DNA from 3 places in the Staphylococcus chromogenes genome. Region 1 is predicted to be linked to each of the others. Evidence: predicted binding sites of a transcription regulator. Region 1 holds the regulator's gene; each other region holds the start of a gene.

What was found. Region 1 encodes LexA, which represses DNA repair genes until DNA is damaged. Its sites were predicted from a motif close to CGAACATATGTTCG; they were not measured.
Region 2: a site for LexA is predicted at 2,434-2,447, ahead of uvrB (excinuclease ABC subunit UvrB). Genes of this name have one in related genera too.
Region 3: a site for LexA is predicted at 5,227-5,240, ahead of PYW36_RS08355 (YolD-like family protein). Genes of this name have one in related genera too.

The regions. Positions count from the first base shown of each region.
Region 1 is NZ_CP118953.1:1,351,538-1,357,820, reverse strand. It holds gene guaC (GMP reductase) at 1-59, shown strand, start outside; gene PYW36_RS06635 (CAP domain-containing protein) at 153-1,085, shown strand; gene lexA (transcriptional repressor LexA) at 1,337-1,960, opposite strand; gene sosA (DNA damage-induced cell division inhibitor SosA) at 2,104-2,328, shown strand; gene PYW36_RS06620 (DUF896 domain-containing protein) at 2,557-2,796, shown strand; gene tkt (transketolase) at 2,876-4,864, shown strand; gene PYW36_RS06610 (YneF family protein) at 5,132-5,359, shown strand; gene PYW36_RS06605 (CcdC family protein) at 5,539-6,012, shown strand; gene sbcD (exonuclease subunit SbcD) at 6,157-6,283, shown strand, end outside.
Region 2 is NZ_CP118953.1:1,879,234-1,885,516, reverse strand. It holds one part of gene prfB (peptide chain release factor 2) at 1-392, shown strand, start outside; gene PYW36_RS09190 (CHAP domain-containing protein) at 479-1,342, shown strand; gene PYW36_RS09185 (YfbR-like 5'-deoxynucleotidase) at 1,471-2,112, shown strand; gene PYW36_RS09180 (CsbA family protein) at 2,118-2,354, shown strand; gene uvrB (excinuclease ABC subunit UvrB) at 2,509-4,491, shown strand; gene uvrA (excinuclease ABC subunit UvrA) at 4,497-6,283, shown strand, end outside.
Region 3 is NZ_CP118953.1:1,713,299-1,719,581, reverse strand. It holds gene PYW36_RS08390 (bifunctional metallophosphatase/5'-nucleotidase) at 1-1,057, shown strand, start outside; gene PYW36_RS08385 (CPBP family glutamic-type intramembrane protease) at 1,140-1,742, opposite strand; gene PYW36_RS08380 (YkvS family protein) at 1,749-1,934, opposite strand; gene lplA (lipoate--protein ligase) at 2,109-3,101, shown strand; gene PYW36_RS08370 (IDEAL domain-containing protein) at 3,169-3,396, opposite strand; gene PYW36_RS08365 (competence protein ComK) at 3,623-4,261, shown strand; gene PYW36_RS08360 (GNAT family N-acetyltransferase) at 4,656-5,105, shown strand; gene PYW36_RS08355 (YolD-like family protein) at 5,264-5,674, shown strand; tRNA gene PYW36_RS08350 (tRNA-Asn) at 5,827-5,901, shown strand; tRNA gene PYW36_RS08345 (tRNA-Ser) at 5,905-5,993, shown strand.

The DNA.
Region 1 (6,283 bases):
TACGTAAAGTGGATTATGTGGTAGTGAGAAATTCAATTTTTAACGGCGATAGAGACTAAATATAGGAGTGGATTTCTATTAGATCATTTTTATCATTTCTAATCCTAGGTTGTATACTGATTCTTTCTGTACCTATACAACCCACTGAAGCGATGCATCAACTTACACGACCACTTACTGAAAAAGTAGACCATATTGTAGAAGGTAACACGTCACACACGCAATTAAAAACACCAAAGCAACAATCCTTTGCAGTACGAAATATCCAAATGAATATGACGCAAAAAGAGGTAGAAACACAACTTGGTTCCCCGGTAGATACTTTAGATAATGAGTATGGGACAAAATGGTATGTCTACCATCAAGATTACCGAGATTTTGTATTAGTAAGTTATATTGATGGTAAAGTACATGGTCTATTTAGTAATCAAAATCTTATTACTTCTAAGTCTGGAATCAAATATAATACACCTAAAGACGTTGTTCGTGAAAAACTTGGTAAACCTTTAGAGGAAATTCGAAAAGGAAATACGATATATCGTCAAAATAATGACGAATATGATGTATTTGACAAAGATAACATTTACACGACGGCATTTTATGACAAGTATAATAACAACCATTTAACGGCGCTCTTACAAGTCAGCAAAGATATGGAAAATCGCTTGCAAAATCAATATGCCGCCCCATCTACAAGTTTAGCTAAAAGCTATGAAAAGATGGACTTTTATCTTGTGAATGCGACACGTGTGCAAAATGGATTGAACACGTTAAAATCCTCTGATTCACTTTCAAATACCGCACGCAAACATAGTGAAGACATGGCTGAGCATCAATATTTTGATCATACTAACTTAAAAGGGGAGTCACCTTTTGATCGTATGAAAAATGATCATCATCAGTTCAATGCAGCTGCAGAAAATCTAGCCTACGGACAACAAAGCGCAATATTTGCCCATCAAGGATTAATGAATTCTGCAGGACATCGTAAGAATATTTTACATGGAAACGTAACGACTTTAGGCGTAGGTGTTGCTTTTAATACTAAGAAACAACCTTACTGGACAGAAAACTATACGGGTTAATGTTTAAATTTGTACGATATGGGAAATTATCAATCAAATGAGGTTGATAAGATGAAAGATGATAACCAAAAAACACAGAATATATCAGAAGTAGATGAACAAAACGAAGATATATTAGAACGCGTTAAAGAAATACTACAAAAGAAAGAAGCGTAAGGCGGTATTTCCCGCTTTGCGCTTTTTAACATAGAACCAAAAAACCACCCATTCACACGGGTGGTTTTGTTTATTTAGCAAAGGAGATGTTTTAATTAAAGTTCTCTAAATAGACCTACAACTTTTCCTAAAACAGTAACGTTTTCAAGATAAATGGGTTCTAAGCTACTATTTTCAGGTTGTAAACGATAGCGGTTTTTCTCTTTATAAAAACGTTTAACAGTCGCTTCATCATCTTCAGTCATCGCAACGATAATATCTCCATTTTCTGCTATAGTTTGACTTCTCACGATGACTTTATCACCATCTAAAATACCCGCTTCAATCATACTATCACCGACAACATTTAAAATAAAGATTTGCCCATTGTGAGTAGAGGTGAAGTGTTCTGGTAAAGGATAATATTCTTCAACATTTTCTACTGCAGTAATAGGAGTACCAGCAGTAACTTTCCCAATGACTGGAACATAAATCGTTTCTTCCATATTAACTGGGTCCCCCATAAGTTCGCTCACAATTTCAATAGCTCTAGGTTTTGTAGGGTCACGTCGAATGTATCCTTTTTCTTCAAGTCGAGATAAATGACCATGAACAGTTGAACTTGAAGCTAACCCTACAGCTTCTCCAATTTCACGAACACTTGGTGGATAACCTTTCGATTGAACAATATGCTTAATAAACTCAAATATTTCTTCTTGTCTTTTTGTTAACTCTCTCATATGTGAGCACTCCTTTGCTTGATTTATGTACATTATAGCATAGTTATCCGAACAGAACAAACATTTGTTCGTTTTAGTATTGACATAGAACATTCGTTCTGTTAAAGTGATAACACAAACAAATGTTCTAGGAGATGTTGATTATGATTAAAACTAAATTAAATGAATTATATCTATATTTATCTGTTTTTATTGCTTCTATGGTTCTCTTTTTTGTCTTTTTTATAATGGCGAGCCAAACAGCATATACAGAACAAACGTACGAAATGACAGACCATCAAATTAAATCTAACTCATCCGAACAGGTTCAAAAATACGAACAAAAAGCAAACGACCAACAGAGTGTTCTCGCAGTAAGTTTAAGATAAAATCTTTATTCAATTTGTTTAAACATCTTTGATGCACTTACTAGAATTTAGGGGGCAAGTCATATAAAAATGAGGCATGAGATTTTTGGAAAATTACGAAGGGCAATGTAACTGAGTCATAAACGGTTACATTGTCCTTTTTATATACTACGGATTAAGTCGTGGTGTTTGGTTTTATAAGGCGTTTCTGTTATATTTTGTAGAGAATAATGACGGAGGTTTACTAATATGCTGAGTCAAGATAAATTAAATCGCATCAATGCATTGGCTAAGAAAAAGAAAAATGAAGGATTGACTGAAGCTGAAGCGAAAGAACAATCAAAATTAAGAAGTGAATATTTAACGACGTTTCGTAATAGTTTCAAAGATCAAATTGAACACACGAAAGTCATTGATCCAGAAGGAAATGATGTTACACCTGATAAATTAAAAGAGATTCAAAAAAAGAACCACACGCGTGGAAAGTAAAAATCTTGTGAAATTTTAGATATTATTCACATTTATAAGGTATAATAGCTCTAGTAGCGAATAGAAAGGAAGTCATAATATGTTTGGACAAAAAGATATACATGCAGTAAATACGATACGTGCCCTCAGTATCGACGCAATTGAAAAAGCAAATTCAGGGCACCCAGGATTACCGATGGGTGCTGCGCCAATGGCATATACCCTTTGGACACAACATTTAAATTTCAATCCAAATTCTAATACGTATTTTAACCGTGATCGTTTCGTGTTGTCAGCAGGTCATGGCTCAGCTTTATTATATAGCTTACTTCACGTGTCTGGTGGTTTAGAGTTAGAAGAGCTCAAGCAATTTAGACAATGGGATTCCAAAACACCAGGTCATCCAGAATATCACCATACAAAAGGTGTAGAAATTACAACAGGACCACTTGGACAAGGTTTTGCAATGTCAGTAGGTATGGCTATGGCTGAAAAGCACTTAGCAGCAAAATTTAACAAGGAAGATATTTCTGTTGTTGACCATTATACGTATGTTTTGGCGTCTGATGGAGACCTTATGGAAGGTATCTCTCATGAAGCTGCATCCTTAGCAGGTCACCTTAAGTTAGACAAATTAATTACTTTATATGATTCGAATAATATTTCATTAGATGGTGAAACGAATAAATCATTCTCAGAAGATATTAAAAAACGATTTGAAGCATACGGTTGGAATCATATTCTTGTAAAAAATGGCAATGATATGGATGAAATTAACAAAGCCATCGAAGAAGCAAAATCTCAAAAAGGTCCTACAATTATCGAAGTTAAAACGATTATTGGTTATGGTTCTCCTAACAAATCAAACAGCAACAGTTCACATGGATCACCACTTGGCGAAGATGAGCGTGAATTAACATTTAAAAACTATGAATTAGATCCGTCACAAACTTTCCAAGTTGATGACAGTGTCTATGAAATATTTAATGAAACGATGATTCAACGTGCAGATGAACATGAAGCAGCATGGAAAAAAGATTTAGAGGCTTATACTGAAAAGTATCCTGAATTAGCTAAAGAATTCAAAACAGCAATCGCTGGTGAGTTGCCAGAAGGTTACGATAAAGAACTTCCACGTTTCGAATTAGGTCATAAAGCGGCTTCACGTGCTGATTCTGGTGAAGTGATTCAAGCATTAGCTGAAACTGTTCCTTCGTTCTTTGGCGGTTCAGCAGACTTAGCTTCATCTAATAAATCTAACGTGAAGGCAGAAGGCGATTTCTCTGCTGAAGAGGGCGCTGGCAAAAACGTATGGTTTGGTGTGCGTGAATTTGCAATGGCAGCAACGGTTAATGGTATGGCTGCACACGGTGGTTTACACCCTTATGGAGCAACTTTCTTTGTATTTAGTGATTACCTCAAACCAGCATTAAGACTTTCTGCTATCATGGGATTACGTTCAACATTCATTTTTACACACGATTCCATTGCAGTGGGTGAAGATGGACCAACGCATGAACCTATCGAACAATTGGCAGGTCTACGTGCGATTCCAAACTTAAATGTGATTCGACCAGCTGATGGGAATGAAACACGTGTAGCTTGGAAAATCGCATTAGAATCTAATGGTACACCAACTGCATTAGTATTGACACGACAAGGTTTACCTGTTTTAGATGTTGAAGAATCTAAACTTGAGGAAGGCGTACGCAAAGGTGCCTATGTCGTTTATGAAACAGAGAAAAGTCCTGAATATGTCCTCATGGCCACAGGTTCTGAAGTGAGCTTAGTGATTGAGGTTGCTAAAGATTTAGAACAAAGAGGCAAAGGTGTACGTGTAGTATCAATGCCAAACTGGAATGCATTTGAAGCACAATCAAAAGCATATCAAGATGAAATATTATTGCCAGAAGTCTCTAAACGAGTAGCTGTTGAAATGGCTGCGACATTAGGATGGCACAAATATGTGGGTATGAACGGCCTAGTCATTGGTATTGACAGATATGGCGCAAGTGCTCCTGGTGATTTAGTTGTAGAAAAATATGGCTTTACTAAAGAAAATATTTTATCTCAAATTGAGTCACTTTAAGGCTTATTAAATATAAAGCTAATATCAAAGACCACGCTCTTGTTTAACGATTAACTTTAATATATTTATAGAAATCAAAAGTGAGAAATATAGAGATGGAATGATGTCTTACATTTGATAACATCATTCCATCTTTCTTGTTTTTAGGAAGAAATTAATATCGAAAAGCAATTTGACGAGATGCGGCTTTGTGAATATTTAGAATGACCTTGAAAACTTGTATTAATTTTAGTAAAATGCAAAAGGATAGAGAAAGTGGGTGAAATAATGGCTACATGGTTGGCAATTTTATTAATTGTACTTGCACTTATCATTGGACTTGTGGGTGGTTTCTTTCTCGCGCGTAAATATATGATGGATTATTTGAAGAAAAATCCACCTATTAATGAAGAAATGTTACGTATGATGATGATGCAAATGGGTCAAAAACCATCTCAGAAAAAGATTAACCAAATGATGACAATGATGAATAAAAATATGGATAAAAAGATTTAATATCCTTAAACGCACTAATAGCAAGGGATTCAAGAGTTTGTAAAAATTCTGAATTCCTTGCTATTTTGGTTCAGGTAACATTTTTCCTTTGATTTTTTTGAGGTTACCTGAAGTTATTTATGAGTTTGAATATGATATAATACGCATATTAAGGGTTAACTGTTAAAGGAGACGTATTCATGACGTATTTAGTACTATCTATTTTAGTCGCTTTTTTTATGGGGGCAGTGGTGATTTTTATACGTATGAAGGCGCAAAAGTATCCAGTAAATGCAAAAAAAATAATTTTACCCCCATTTTTCATGGCTACTGGTGCTTTAATGTACGTAGTCCCCTATTTTAGATTGACTGGGACAGAGATTTTAGAATCAGTGATTTTAGGAGTCATTTTCTCATCAGTGTTAATTTTAACTTCTCATTTTGAAGTCAAAGATGAACGTATATATTTAAAAAAATCAAAAGCTTTTCCAGTGATTTTAATTTCTTTACTGATTCTTAGAACGCTTTTAAAAGTCTTTATTGGAAATTCAGTTGATCCAGGTGAGTTAGCAGGGATGTTTTTCCTCTTAGCATTTAGTATGTTGGTGCCGTGGCGCATCGCTATGCTACAACGATATAACAAAATCAAACGAAATTTAGCGCAATCTTTATAATTTATGATTGCATAAGTTCATTGTGTGCCGAGCAAACTTCACAGTTGACGATGATGTTCTGTGATTCACTTTGCTCGGTTTTTGCTTGCGTATTGGAAAAAACTTTAATAAAATTTATTAGAACAAACGTTCTGGGGTGAGGATATGAAAGTAATACATACAGCTGATTGGCATTTAGGAAAAGTATTAAATGGCCAATCTTTTCTAGAAGATCAATCTTATATATTAGATGAATTTATCAAAAAAGTAGAGAAAGAATGTCCAGATGTGG
Region 2 (6,283 bases), 530 kb from region 1:
ATATTACAGTAGATACATTCCGTGCTTCTGGTGCAGGTGGACAACACATCAATAAAACGGAATCTGCCATTCGTATCACTCACCATCCGACAGGTATTGTCGTGAACAACCAAAATGAACGTTCACAAATTAAAAACCGAGAAGCCGCAATGAAAATGTTAAAAGCTAAGCTGTATCAATTAGAAATTGAACAAAAAGAGCGTGAACTTGCTGAAATACGTGGAGAACAGAAAGAGATAGGCTGGGGAAGTCAAATTCGTTCCTATGTTTTCCATCCTTACTCAATGGTTAAAGACCATCGAACGAATGAAGAGACCGGAAATGTGAATGCAGTAATGGACGGTGACATCGGCGCCTTCATTGATGCTTATTTACGCAGTCAATTAAAATAAAAAGTAGCTATTGAAACTTGGAGTGTAGATATTGATTTCTTTACTCCAAGTTTTTTGAATTAAAAAAGGATTAGGAGTTTGACTTTATGAAGGGTTTCATCGTCACTGTCATGACATTATTAGTGCCTACACAAGAGGTGGCACTACCTCAACAGATGACAATTTCTGAAATTGCACAAGCGACAGGGGTCTCAACTAAAGAGATAGAAAAATTAAACCCTAAAATCTCAAAAGAAAAAATTCACTTTGATACTATACGTTTTCCAAATAAACATGTGCACAGGGTACAACCCGATGAACAACTTTCGCATATATTAAAACGTTATCATTTGACTGAGAAGGAATTTCAAAATTATAATCCCCATTTTCATTCACTCCAGACGAATCAATGGCTTGCGCTTTCACCGAAAGGGTTAGCGATTCTATTTGAACCTCAACTGACTAAAAATCCTCAAATTGAGCAACGCCCATTACACACTCTACAACAATCTCAAAAATATGCCCGCAAGCAAAGGGCACGACGAGTAGTACAAAAGAAAATCACCCACAAGCATGCTAAAAAAGATAAGTTAATACGACCAGTTTTGCCGTTCGTTCCAAACAAAGTCATATCTCTTCCAAAACATAACGTGCCGATTAATCTTTATACACAAGGCCAATGTACATTTTATGCATTTCAGAGACGCTTGGAATTAAATTCACCTATTTCTAACCTTTGGGGAGATGCAAAATATTGGGGTGATCAGGCACGCTATCAAGGTTTTGTCGTTAATAACACACCTCAACTTGGAGCGATTCTTGTTACCAAAGAAGGCGTGTATGGACACGTGGCCATTGTAGAAAAAATCTTACCCACGCATATTATTGTTTCAGAGATGAATTGGATAGCGCCATATGTGGTCAATCAAAGAATCATTCACGATTTCAATCAGTACGATTATATTCATTAAATGTGAATATTTATATTCAATGAATATATATAGTGATAGAATCGTTCATTTTGTGTTATATTATCATCAAACTAGAAAATACTTTCAGAAAACGGAACAAGCTCAACGACGTGATAGGGGGTCTGGTAATGGGTGTACATCAATATTTTAAAAGACTATCTGATTTAGAAAAATTAATTCGTTTGCCAGGTAAATTCAAATATTTTGAACATAACGTGGCTGCGCATTCTTTTAAAGTAACGAAAATTGCGCAGTATTTAGGAACGGTGGAAGAATATCACGGTAAAGAAGTCGATTGGAAAAGTTTGTATGAGAAGGCGTTGAATCACGACTTTGCTGAAATATTTACAGGGGATATTAAAACACCCGTAAAATATGCGAGTGGCGAATTAAAAAAATTGTTTTCACAAGTTGAAGAAGAGATGGTAGATACTTTTATTACCGAGGAAATACCAGAAAAATATAGAGACATCTATCGCCAAAGACTTCAAGAGGGTAAAGATGATTCGTTAGAAGGGCAAATATTAGCAGTGGCTGATAAGATTGATCTTCTTTATGAAACGTTTGGTGAAATTCAAAAACGTAATCCAGAACCTTTATTTTTTGAAATTTATGAGATGAGTTTAGAAACGATTATGCAGTTTGATCATCTATATTCTGTTCAAGATTTTATTGAAAATATCATTCCCGAAATGCTCACTGAAAAATTTATTCCACGTTCAGAGTTGCGTGAAACAACGATGCAAATATTAAACAATAAGAAAGCGTGATTCCATTGATTTGGTATATGCTAGCAGCCTTTTTTCCGTGTGTTCTTGTCGTTATTTTTAGTGCAATTACACGCAGTAAATGGGTGGGAACTTTCATCACGCTTGTCTTGATTGGCGCCTCTGTCTACAAAGGTTTTTTTCATAATGAATGGATTATTTTTTTAGATGTCGTTTCGCTATTAGCAGGTTATATTATTGTTGATCAATTGCATATTCATAAACATCACGATACTGAAGGATAAGATACCCCTCATATGGATATCTTATCCTTCTTTTAGATGTTTGTTATAGTGGAAAGTGAAAAAAGAGAGTTGAAATTGCCGAACAGATGTTTGGAATAAACTGAAAAAATTTGTTAAAATATGTTTAATATTGCTGTGAAAGGGGCGAACATAGATGGAGCACCATGATTTTAAGATTGCTTCAGAATTTGATCCACAAGGGGACCAACCTAAGGCGATTGCTGAACTTGCCAAAGGTATCAATGAAGGTAAACGCCATCAAACCTTACTCGGTGCCACTGGAACGGGTAAAACTTTTACGATGAGTAATGTCATCAAAGAAGTTGGGAAACCGACCTTAATCATTGCCCATAATAAAACGTTAGCAGGACAGCTTTATAGCGAGTTTAAAGAATTCTTCCCTGAAAATAGAGTCGAATATTTTGTCAGCTATTATGACTACTATCAACCAGAAGCTTATGTACCCTCCACAGACACTTTTATTGAAAAGGATGCCTCTATTAATGATGAGATTGACCAACTACGGCACTCAGCGACAAGTGCGTTGTTCGAAAGAGATGACGTAATCATCATCGCAAGTGTTAGTTGTATCTATGGTTTAGGGAACCCGGATGAATATAAAGATTTAGTTGTGAGTATACGCGTCGGTATGGAAATGGACCGCAGCGAATTGCTAAGAAAATTAGTTGATGTTCAATATACACGAAATGACATTGACTTTAAACGGGGAACATTCCGCGTTAGAGGAGATGTCGTTGAAATTTTCCCGGCCTCTAAAGACGAGCTATGTATTCGTGTTGAATTTTTTGGTGATGAAATTGACCGTGTGAGTGAAATCAATTATTTAACTGGAGAAGTTTTACGTGAGCGTGAACATTTTGCTTTATTCCCAGCATCTCACTTCGTCACACGCGATGAAAAGATGAAATTAGCCATTGAACGTATTGAAAAGGAATTAGCAACACAACTTGAAAAACTTCGCAGTGAAAATAAACTTTTAGAGGCTCAGCGCTTAGAACAGCGTACAAATTATGATTTAGAAATGATGCGAGAAATGGGATTTTGTTCAGGCATCGAAAACTATTCCGTTCATTTAACGTTACGCCCATTAGGATCTACCCCTTATACACTCTTAGACTATTTCGGTGAGGACTGGCTCATCATGATAGACGAATCCCATGTGACCTTACCTCAGATTCGGGGAATGTATAATGGAGACCAAGCCCGAAAAAACGTTTTAGTTGAACACGGCTTTCGTTTGCCAAGCGCCTTAGACAACCGTCCATTAAAATTTGAAGAGTTTGAAGAAAAAGCGAAACAATTGGTGTATGTTTCCGCAACGCCGGGTCCTTATGAATTAGAACATACAGATGAAATGGTTGAACAAATTATTCGACCGACAGGACTTTTAGACCCTAAAATCGAAGTGCGTCCTACTAAAAATCAAATTGACGATTTATTATCCGAAATCCATGAACGTGTCGAACGTAATGAACGTGTCCTCATCACTACATTAACGAAAAAGATGAGTGAAGATTTAACGACATATCTTAAAGAAGCGGGCGTCAAAGTCAATTATTTACACTCTGAAATTAAAACATTAGAGCGTATTGAAATTATTCGTGATTTACGTATGGGAACGTTTGATGTTTTAATCGGAATTAACTTACTAAGAGAAGGTATTGATATTCCAGAAGTTTCTCTGGTGGTCATCTTGGATGCAGACAAAGAAGGATTTTTACGTTCAGAGCGTTCGTTAATTCAAACGATTGGACGTGCAGCACGTAATGACAAAGGTGAAGTGATTATGTATGCTGATAAAATGACAGATTCTATGCAATATGCGATTGATGAAACAGAACGTCGACGTAACATCCAAATGGCATATAATGAGGAGCATGGCATTACACCTAAAACGATTAACAAAAAAATACATGATGTGATAAGTGCTACTGTTGAAACAGATGAAACCAATGCTGATAACCGTAAAGAAGTACCGAAGAAACTCACGAAGAAAGAAAGACAAAAAACGATTCAAAATATAGAAAAAGAAATGAAAGAAGCAGCCAAAGCGTTAGATTTTGAAAAAGCGACCGAATTGAGAGATTTATTATTTGAATTAAAAGCAGAAGGGTGATTGGAATGAAAGAGCCGTCAATCGTTGTAAAAGGGGCTAGAGCCCATAACTTAAAAAATGTAGATATTGAATTGCCTAAACATAAATTAATTGTCATGACAGGCTTGTCAGGTTCTGGTAAATCATCACTTGCTTTTGACACCATTTATGCAGAGGGGCAACGCCGCTACGTGGAATCTTTAAGTGCCTATGCGAGACAGTTTCTAGGGCAAATGGACAAACCCGATGTCGATACGATAGAAGGTTTGTCACCTGCCATTTCGATTGATCAAAAAACGACGAGTAAAAACCCACGATCAACTGTCGCGACTGTCACAGAAATTTATGACTATATCAGATTACTCTATGCACGTATTGGGAAACCTTATTGTCCGAACCATGGGATTGAAATTGAGTCCCAAACTGTACAACAAATGACCGATCGTATTCTTCAACTTGAAGAACGCACTAAGATTCAATTGTTAGCGCCCGTCGTCAATCATCGAAAAGGTTCACATGAAAAACTTTTAAACGATATTAGTAAAAAAGGGTATGTGCGTGTCCGCGTTGACGGTGAAATTATGGATATTACTGCGGTTCCCGAACTAGATAAAAATAAAAATCATACCATTGAAATTGTTGTGGACCGTCTTGTAGTTAAACCTGGCATTGAATCACGATTAGCTGATTCAATAGAAACCGTTTTAGAACTTGCAGATGGGCGGTTATTTGTGGATGTCATCGATGGGGAACCGCTAGAATTCTCAGAAAAACATGCTTGTCCAATTTGTGGATTTTCAATTGGGGAATTGGAACCACGGATGTTTAGTTTTAACAGTCCATTTGGCGCATGCTCAACTTGTGATGGACTCGGACAAAAGTTAACCGTAGATTTAGATTTAGTCGTGCCAGATAAAGATAAAACGTTGAATGAAGGTGCGATTTTACCCTGGGAACCTACAAGTTCGGATTATTACCCAACCCTTTTAAAACGTGTGTGTGAAGTTTATAAAATTAATATGGATAAACCCTATAAAAAACTGACTGAGCGACAAAAAAACATTATTTTATACGGCTCAGGAGAAAAAGAAATTACCTTCACCTTCAAATCTAAATTCGGCCAATCACGGACAAGAACAATGGTTTTCGAAGGTGTGGTTCCGAATATTGAACGACGCTACCATGATTCACCGTCTGAATATGTGAGAGAAATGATGCAAAAATACATGGCAGAACAAGTATGTGAAACCTGCCACGGTCATCGGTTGAGTAGAGAAGCGCTATCTGTTTATGTAGGGGATAAAAATATTGGTCAAGTCGTAGAACAATCTATATCAAATGCCTTAGATTACTATCAAAATATTGAACTTTCGAATCAAGATCAACAAATTGCCAATTTAATACTCAAAGAAATTATAGCCCGCTTGGATTTCCTTAATAATGTGGGGTTAGGCTATTTGACGTTGAACCGTGCTTCAGGAACCTTATCAGGTGGAGAGGCACAACGTATCCGTTTGGCCACACAAATTGGCTCTCGATTATCAGGTGTTTTATATGTTTTAGACGAGCCGTCCATTGGTTTACATCAAAGAGATAACGATAGATTGATAGCGACTTTAAAAGATATGCGTGATTTAGGAAATACGCTCATTGTTGTGGAACACGATGAAGATACAATGATGGAAGCGGATTACTTAGTAGATATCGGGCCTGGTGCTGGAGATCACGGAGGGCATGTTGTCGCGAATGGAACGCCTAAACAAGTCATGCGAAATAAGAAATCACTTACAGGTCAATATTTAAGCGGCAAAAA
Region 3 (6,283 bases), 360 kb from region 1:
GTCATTAGTCAAAAATGAAAATATCGAAATGGAAAAAGATATTGCAATTGAGCGTGCGACGATTTCAGCAAAGCGATGGATTCGATATATCTATGAAGCTGAAGCCCCAGATTTTTTAATTGTGCTCTATCATGGAGGCGTTTCCACTTCACAACGCAATGAAAAAGCAAATACGGATGCCTATGCTAATGAGATTCTTAGTAATATTGGTATTGTCGATTTGTTTATTACAGGCCATCAACGCACAACGACATTAGAGCATGAAGATGGTACCTTATTTGTACGTGCAGGCCAAAACGGAGAACATCTCGTGCATGTTGAAGTGACATTTCGACGTCGCCAGTCCTCCTACGAAACACTTGTGATTCAGCCAAAAATTGTGTCATTAAGTGCATACGAAGAACATGAAGCATTATTAGAAATGACAAAGTATGACCGTCAAGCGGTGCAAAAATGGCAAAATGAAATAATAGAGGGCGTTCACGTAGATACGCGTTTCTCAGATTTTCAATCATTACTGGTTGAGGCGCACCCCTTCATTCAATTATTACATGAGAGTATGACACTACACTGTGATCAAACGATTAGCTGTGTGCATATCCCTATTCCTACATCTCATGGCTTTAAGACGCCTGTCCAACATAAAGATGTCTATGAGGTTTATCCGCATCCGGATTACTTAATTGATTTAACGCTAAAAGGACATATTATTAAAACGTTGATAGAAAAAAGTGTTGCATATATTCAAGTCAATGAAGGTCATCTTGAACTTTCCCAAATTGATCCGACCCATTTCCTATTTTGGAAGGGGTTTGAGTATACAGTCGATTTGTCGAAACCTGTACATCAGCGTGTGACGCAAATGACTTTGCGGCCTGATTATACGTATCGTGTCATCATGACAGATTATTGTTATCGTCATTACAGACAATATTTAGAAAACGCGCCAATACATGAAGTTTCCAAAGTGTCGATGACAGAATGTTTAATAGAACGTTTAACCCAAAAAGACGCACTTCAGTCCTCTTCGCAAAATATGACACTTATTGGATATTAATAAAAAAAGAGGCTAGTACATCTCTTATGGATGATGTGCTAGCCTCTTATGCTACAATTCAAATTTAATATTTGTTACGCCTTTACCCATGAAAAATAAGTAAAACGACGACCGCTACAATCTGTGCCACTGTTGTTGTTACGATTCGGCGTGTATAGGCATAACTGAATCCTAAAATCAGTTGGCATATAAAAATGAAAAATACAATCCACCAACGATCAAGGTAAATAAAGAAAGAGCTAGATAAAAGGGCACTAACAACAATTCCTACCCAAGGTTGGTGTGTAATCTGAGTGAGCTCTTTTTGTAAGATTGTGCGCATATACAACTCATGACAAGGCATCACACAGAGTAAAGTAATCAACATTTGCCATTTAAAATAGACGCCTGTTCGAGATAGTTGCTTAATAAGTGAAGTATAAGTTAAGTCTGAGGTGATAAAAGCAAAAATAACTTGAACGAGTACCAACACAATACCAGTACCTAGACCGATTGCAATAGATGTGAGTAAGCGTTTGGATGCAATATCGCGTTGATAAAATACGTAACTAATACCCGCAATGAGCATAATACCAGTATAAAGTTGCCAATACACATTATATTCACCCCACATGATGAGTAAAATAATGTGAAAGACAATAAAACTTAAAATAAACCATAGTAGCGGTTTGTTTAATTTCTTCATAGTATATTAACCTTCTTGTTCAACAATCTTATATCGTTTATGATTAATGACTGTTTTTTCTGGTAAATCAAGTGAAGCAAAATTGTCCATGATTGTGAGATCTACAATCACAGAATTATCATTAATTTTTTCAACTTTACCTCTAATACCATCGTAAAATTCTACAATATCTCCAACTTCAGCTATCGTCATACTTACGCCCCCTTAAAATTTAACTAGCATATATTGTACTAAAATTTACAATTTAAATAAACTATTTGCATTAATTTTAATCTTTTTGTCATCATTAAGTGTAAACAGTGGCAATTTCTCTTTATATGGGGCAATATTTAATTGAATCAACCTTATTAAAAGGAGAGAAGCAATATGAAATTTATTAGTAATAATAATGTGACTGATCCCACTTTGAATTTAGCGATGGAAGAGTATGTATTGAATACTGTTCCTATGGATAAAGATGACAGCTATTTTTTATTTTATATCAATCGTCCTTCGATTATCGTTGGGAAAAACCAAAACACGATTGAAGAAGTTCATCAACCGTACATTGAAGCAAATAATATAGATGTGGTCCGCCGTATTTCTGGTGGAGGCGCGGTATATCACGATTTTGGTAATTTAAATTTTAGTTTTATTTCAAAAGATGATGGCCAGAGTTTTCATAACTTCAAAAAATTTACACAACCTATTGTCGACGCTTTAAATAAAATAGGCGTGGACGCTGCGTTAACGGGGCGTAATGATATTCAAGTCGGTGAAGCTAAAATATCAGGGAATGCGATGGTTAAAGTAAAAGATCGTATGTTTAGTCATGGAACATTAATGTTAAATAGCGAGTTAGATGAAGTTCAAAATGCGTTACGTGTGAACCCTGCTAAAATTCAATCTAAAGGGGTGAAATCTGTACGAAAACGTGTGGCAAACATTCAAGAGTTTCTTGAAGAACCTATAGATATTGAGACATTTAAAAATATCATTTTAAAACAATTATTTGGTGATCAAGAGGTAGAAGAATATGTGTTAACCGACGAAGATTGGGCCAACATTGAAAAATTGAGTAATGAAAAATATCGTACGTGGGATTGGAACTATGGAAAGAATCCAAAATATAACTTTGAAAGAGAACACAAATTTGAAAAAGGGTTTGTTCAAATTAAGTTAGATGTTAAAAAAGGACGTATTGCACATGCTAAAATATTTGGCGACTTTTTTGGTGAAGGCGATGTAACAGAACTTGAATATGCACTTGAAGGTGTATTACATCAAAAGCAAGCAATTCAAGAAGCATTAGAATCATATGATTTCTATTATTATTTTGGAGATATTGCAAAAGAAGACATTATTAATTTAATGGTATAAAAAAATAACAGGTCGATGCATTGGTAATGTTCAATGTTTCGACCTGTTTTAATGGGAATGACTGGAACTATCCGAGTGTTTCAATTTCATGTTCCTCCAATTGTAAAAATTCTTCTGTATAGGCTTTGAATTGGGCTTCATTCTTATTACATAAAGCTTCATCAATTAATTGTTTTAACTTCTGTTTACGCTGAATTTTCAGAGCATCTTCAATGACCATTTCAACAGCGAGTTGATGAATCATACGCATGGCATCAGTAGTATCGTGTGTTTGTATTTCTATTTTGTGTTTCATGATAAATCACTCCTTATATGTTGTTAGAATAGTTAAATAAAAGTATATCGAAAGAAGGAGATAAATGCAATGAATATTCAGAATTTTTTTAAAATGGATTACGTCGCTCCTACGAGTTGTAAAATTAAATTTAAAAAAATATCAAATATAGGTTGACACTCTTGAAATTATGAATATAATAAAGGTATAAAGAGATATAAAAAATAATAAGAAAAGGAGGGATTCTATGACAGAATACCCTAATGCAAAAAAATATATCCTTATGAAAGGAGACATGCTTCTTCGCCCAATAGATGGTCCAAATGGCTTCAATGAGAGCACAGAAATTTTCCGCTATGATGCACCACCTATTATCGTTCACGAACCTCCGATTGAGATCATTGAGAACAGTTGTAAATGCTATGGTGAACCCTACCGCTTAAGAAAGGATCAAACGCAACGTATTTCAGATCTCAAAAGTAAACTTCCAATTAATATTACTCCGTTATTCCCGTCATTTTATTTTCCATCACATTCTGATAGAACTTCCGACAATTCATGGATTAATATGCATTTTGTTGAGCAAATAATAAAATTAAAAGGTGCACGTACAAAAGTCATTTTTGCGAACCGTCAGTCTGTTATTATTAATGCGTCAGAACATACAATCAGAACACAGTTTCGAAATTGTATTACTTTTTCTTATTTGCTTGATCGTAGAGCGAAAGTGCTTACGATGAACCCTGAAAAACCTATAGACTATAATCATGACAATTTTAATATTTTTGAGACGCTCTCAAGATATGCTGTTTTAGAGAAAAAGCGAGCTAAATTTGAACCAGCTCCGGATGCTTCAAAACCATTTCCAAATCTTCCAGAATTATAGAAGTTCCTTTTAATTGCTTCGTTTAATTTCTACGATTTAAACCATTTAAAGTGATACTCATGTTCAGTTAATACATTGATTTAAGTTTAGAAACTCAGTTGCAAGAATAACTTTTATTTTTCGTCATATTACTTTCTAGAGTAGTTATCAATATCTCAAAGTAAAAGACTTTGTTATAAGAACTTGTATGAAATGTTTTTATGTATTTGAGAAACTTCACGTGTCAGTCGTCTAGAAAACATTAATTACGGTAGATTTAAAAACATATCAGCTTGAAAATGACTTGAAAGCTATTTGTATCAATATTGGAATTTTTACTTGTTATACACTTATGCTTCTAGACTGTATGATACGCTAGAAGTATAAGTGTTCTTTTTGAGGAGTTCATTGAAGCATGTTTGAACGATTAAAATCTATGATGGAAGCCCCCATGAATCTTTTATTGCTCGCAGACCCTTCTGTTAAACGCGTGTATCGATATTTGGAAGAGGGCGTGTGTATGTTATACAAAGAAAAAGGTGAGGTTATCGGGTGTTATGTATTGATGAAGCGGGATAATGCTCGCATTGAATTGATGAATATTGCTGTGTGTGAGCAACACCAAGGCAAAGGGATCGGAAAATGCTTATTAAATCATGCCATCAATTATGCATCACAACACCAGTATCAAGATATTATTGTAGGCACTGGAAATTCAAGTCTTAATCAAATCGCATTTTATCAAAAAGCAGGTTTTAGGTTAGTTGACATTACATTTGATTTTTTCGTTCAAGATAATGAGCCTTTAATTTATGAAAATGGCATTTGGTGTCGAGACATGTTGCGCTTTGTAAAAAAATTATAGATGGGATTTCATGCTTTTTAGAATGCGGATAAATAGATAAGAGTGGTGTGGCTAAACGTCAGCAGTTCCTTTAATGAATTTTTGACAAGGACAGACAATTTAATTTGGCACTTCACAAAACCGAACATATGTTCTATAATATGTTTGAGGTGATAAAAATGATGGATCGTACACTTCCTCCAGAATATCAAGCAGAAACGGATTATCGTAAAATACCAAGACAATATTTGAATACGCGCATTCCAATGGGACGCGGAATTGTGAAATGGGCACCATTTGCGACGCTACCTGAACAATTTGAAAGAATTCAACAATTTGAGGCGAATCAACTGAAAATTGATCGTCCAGATTTAAGTGAAGATCAAATGATTGAAATCAATCATATGTTACACTTTAAAATATCTAAAAATGAAGTTGCGAAAATAAGCTATTGGCGCTCAGGTCATATTCACACGATAGAAGGGTATATTGCATCCATCAACACGTTAAACAATGAGCTCGTCATTACCAATGAACGTCAAAAGGATTATCTCACTATTGCTTTGAACGAACTTTATGCGATAGAGTAGGTGCGAATAATCATTTTATTGCGTAAAATGTAAAGTTGGCGGAATTCTGAAAGGGATAGTGTAAATATTCCGTTAACTTTTTTAATTTTAAGGCTTGATTTCTTCAAGTGAATTGATATAATAGTATCTGTGCTTACAAAAAATATTATTTATCCACAGTAGCTCAGTGGTAGAGCTATCGGCTGTTAACCGATCGGTCGTAGGTTCGAGTCCTACCTGTGGAGCCATAAGGAAACGTACTCAAGTTGGCTGAAGAGGCGCCCCTGCTAAGGGTGTAGGTCGCGAGAGCGGCGCGAGGGTTCGAATCCCTCCGTTTCCGTTATTTGTTTATATTTCTTAAATTTACCGTTGTATCACGTATCTATATACGTTGATATGACGGTATTTTGTGGTTCTATACTTTTAACGGTTGGTGAGTTGTTCACTAGCCGTTATTTTTGTTTTAAATACAAAAATAACACAAATATCTTCATAAATAAGGGACGACTACTCACTTTTAAGAACAAAATTTAGATAATGGCACTAATTTATTGTAAAAAACGCCAGTTGTTTGCGGTATAATAATAGGTGAAAGTGCGTGGATTGAACACTGATGATATCAATAGTGGT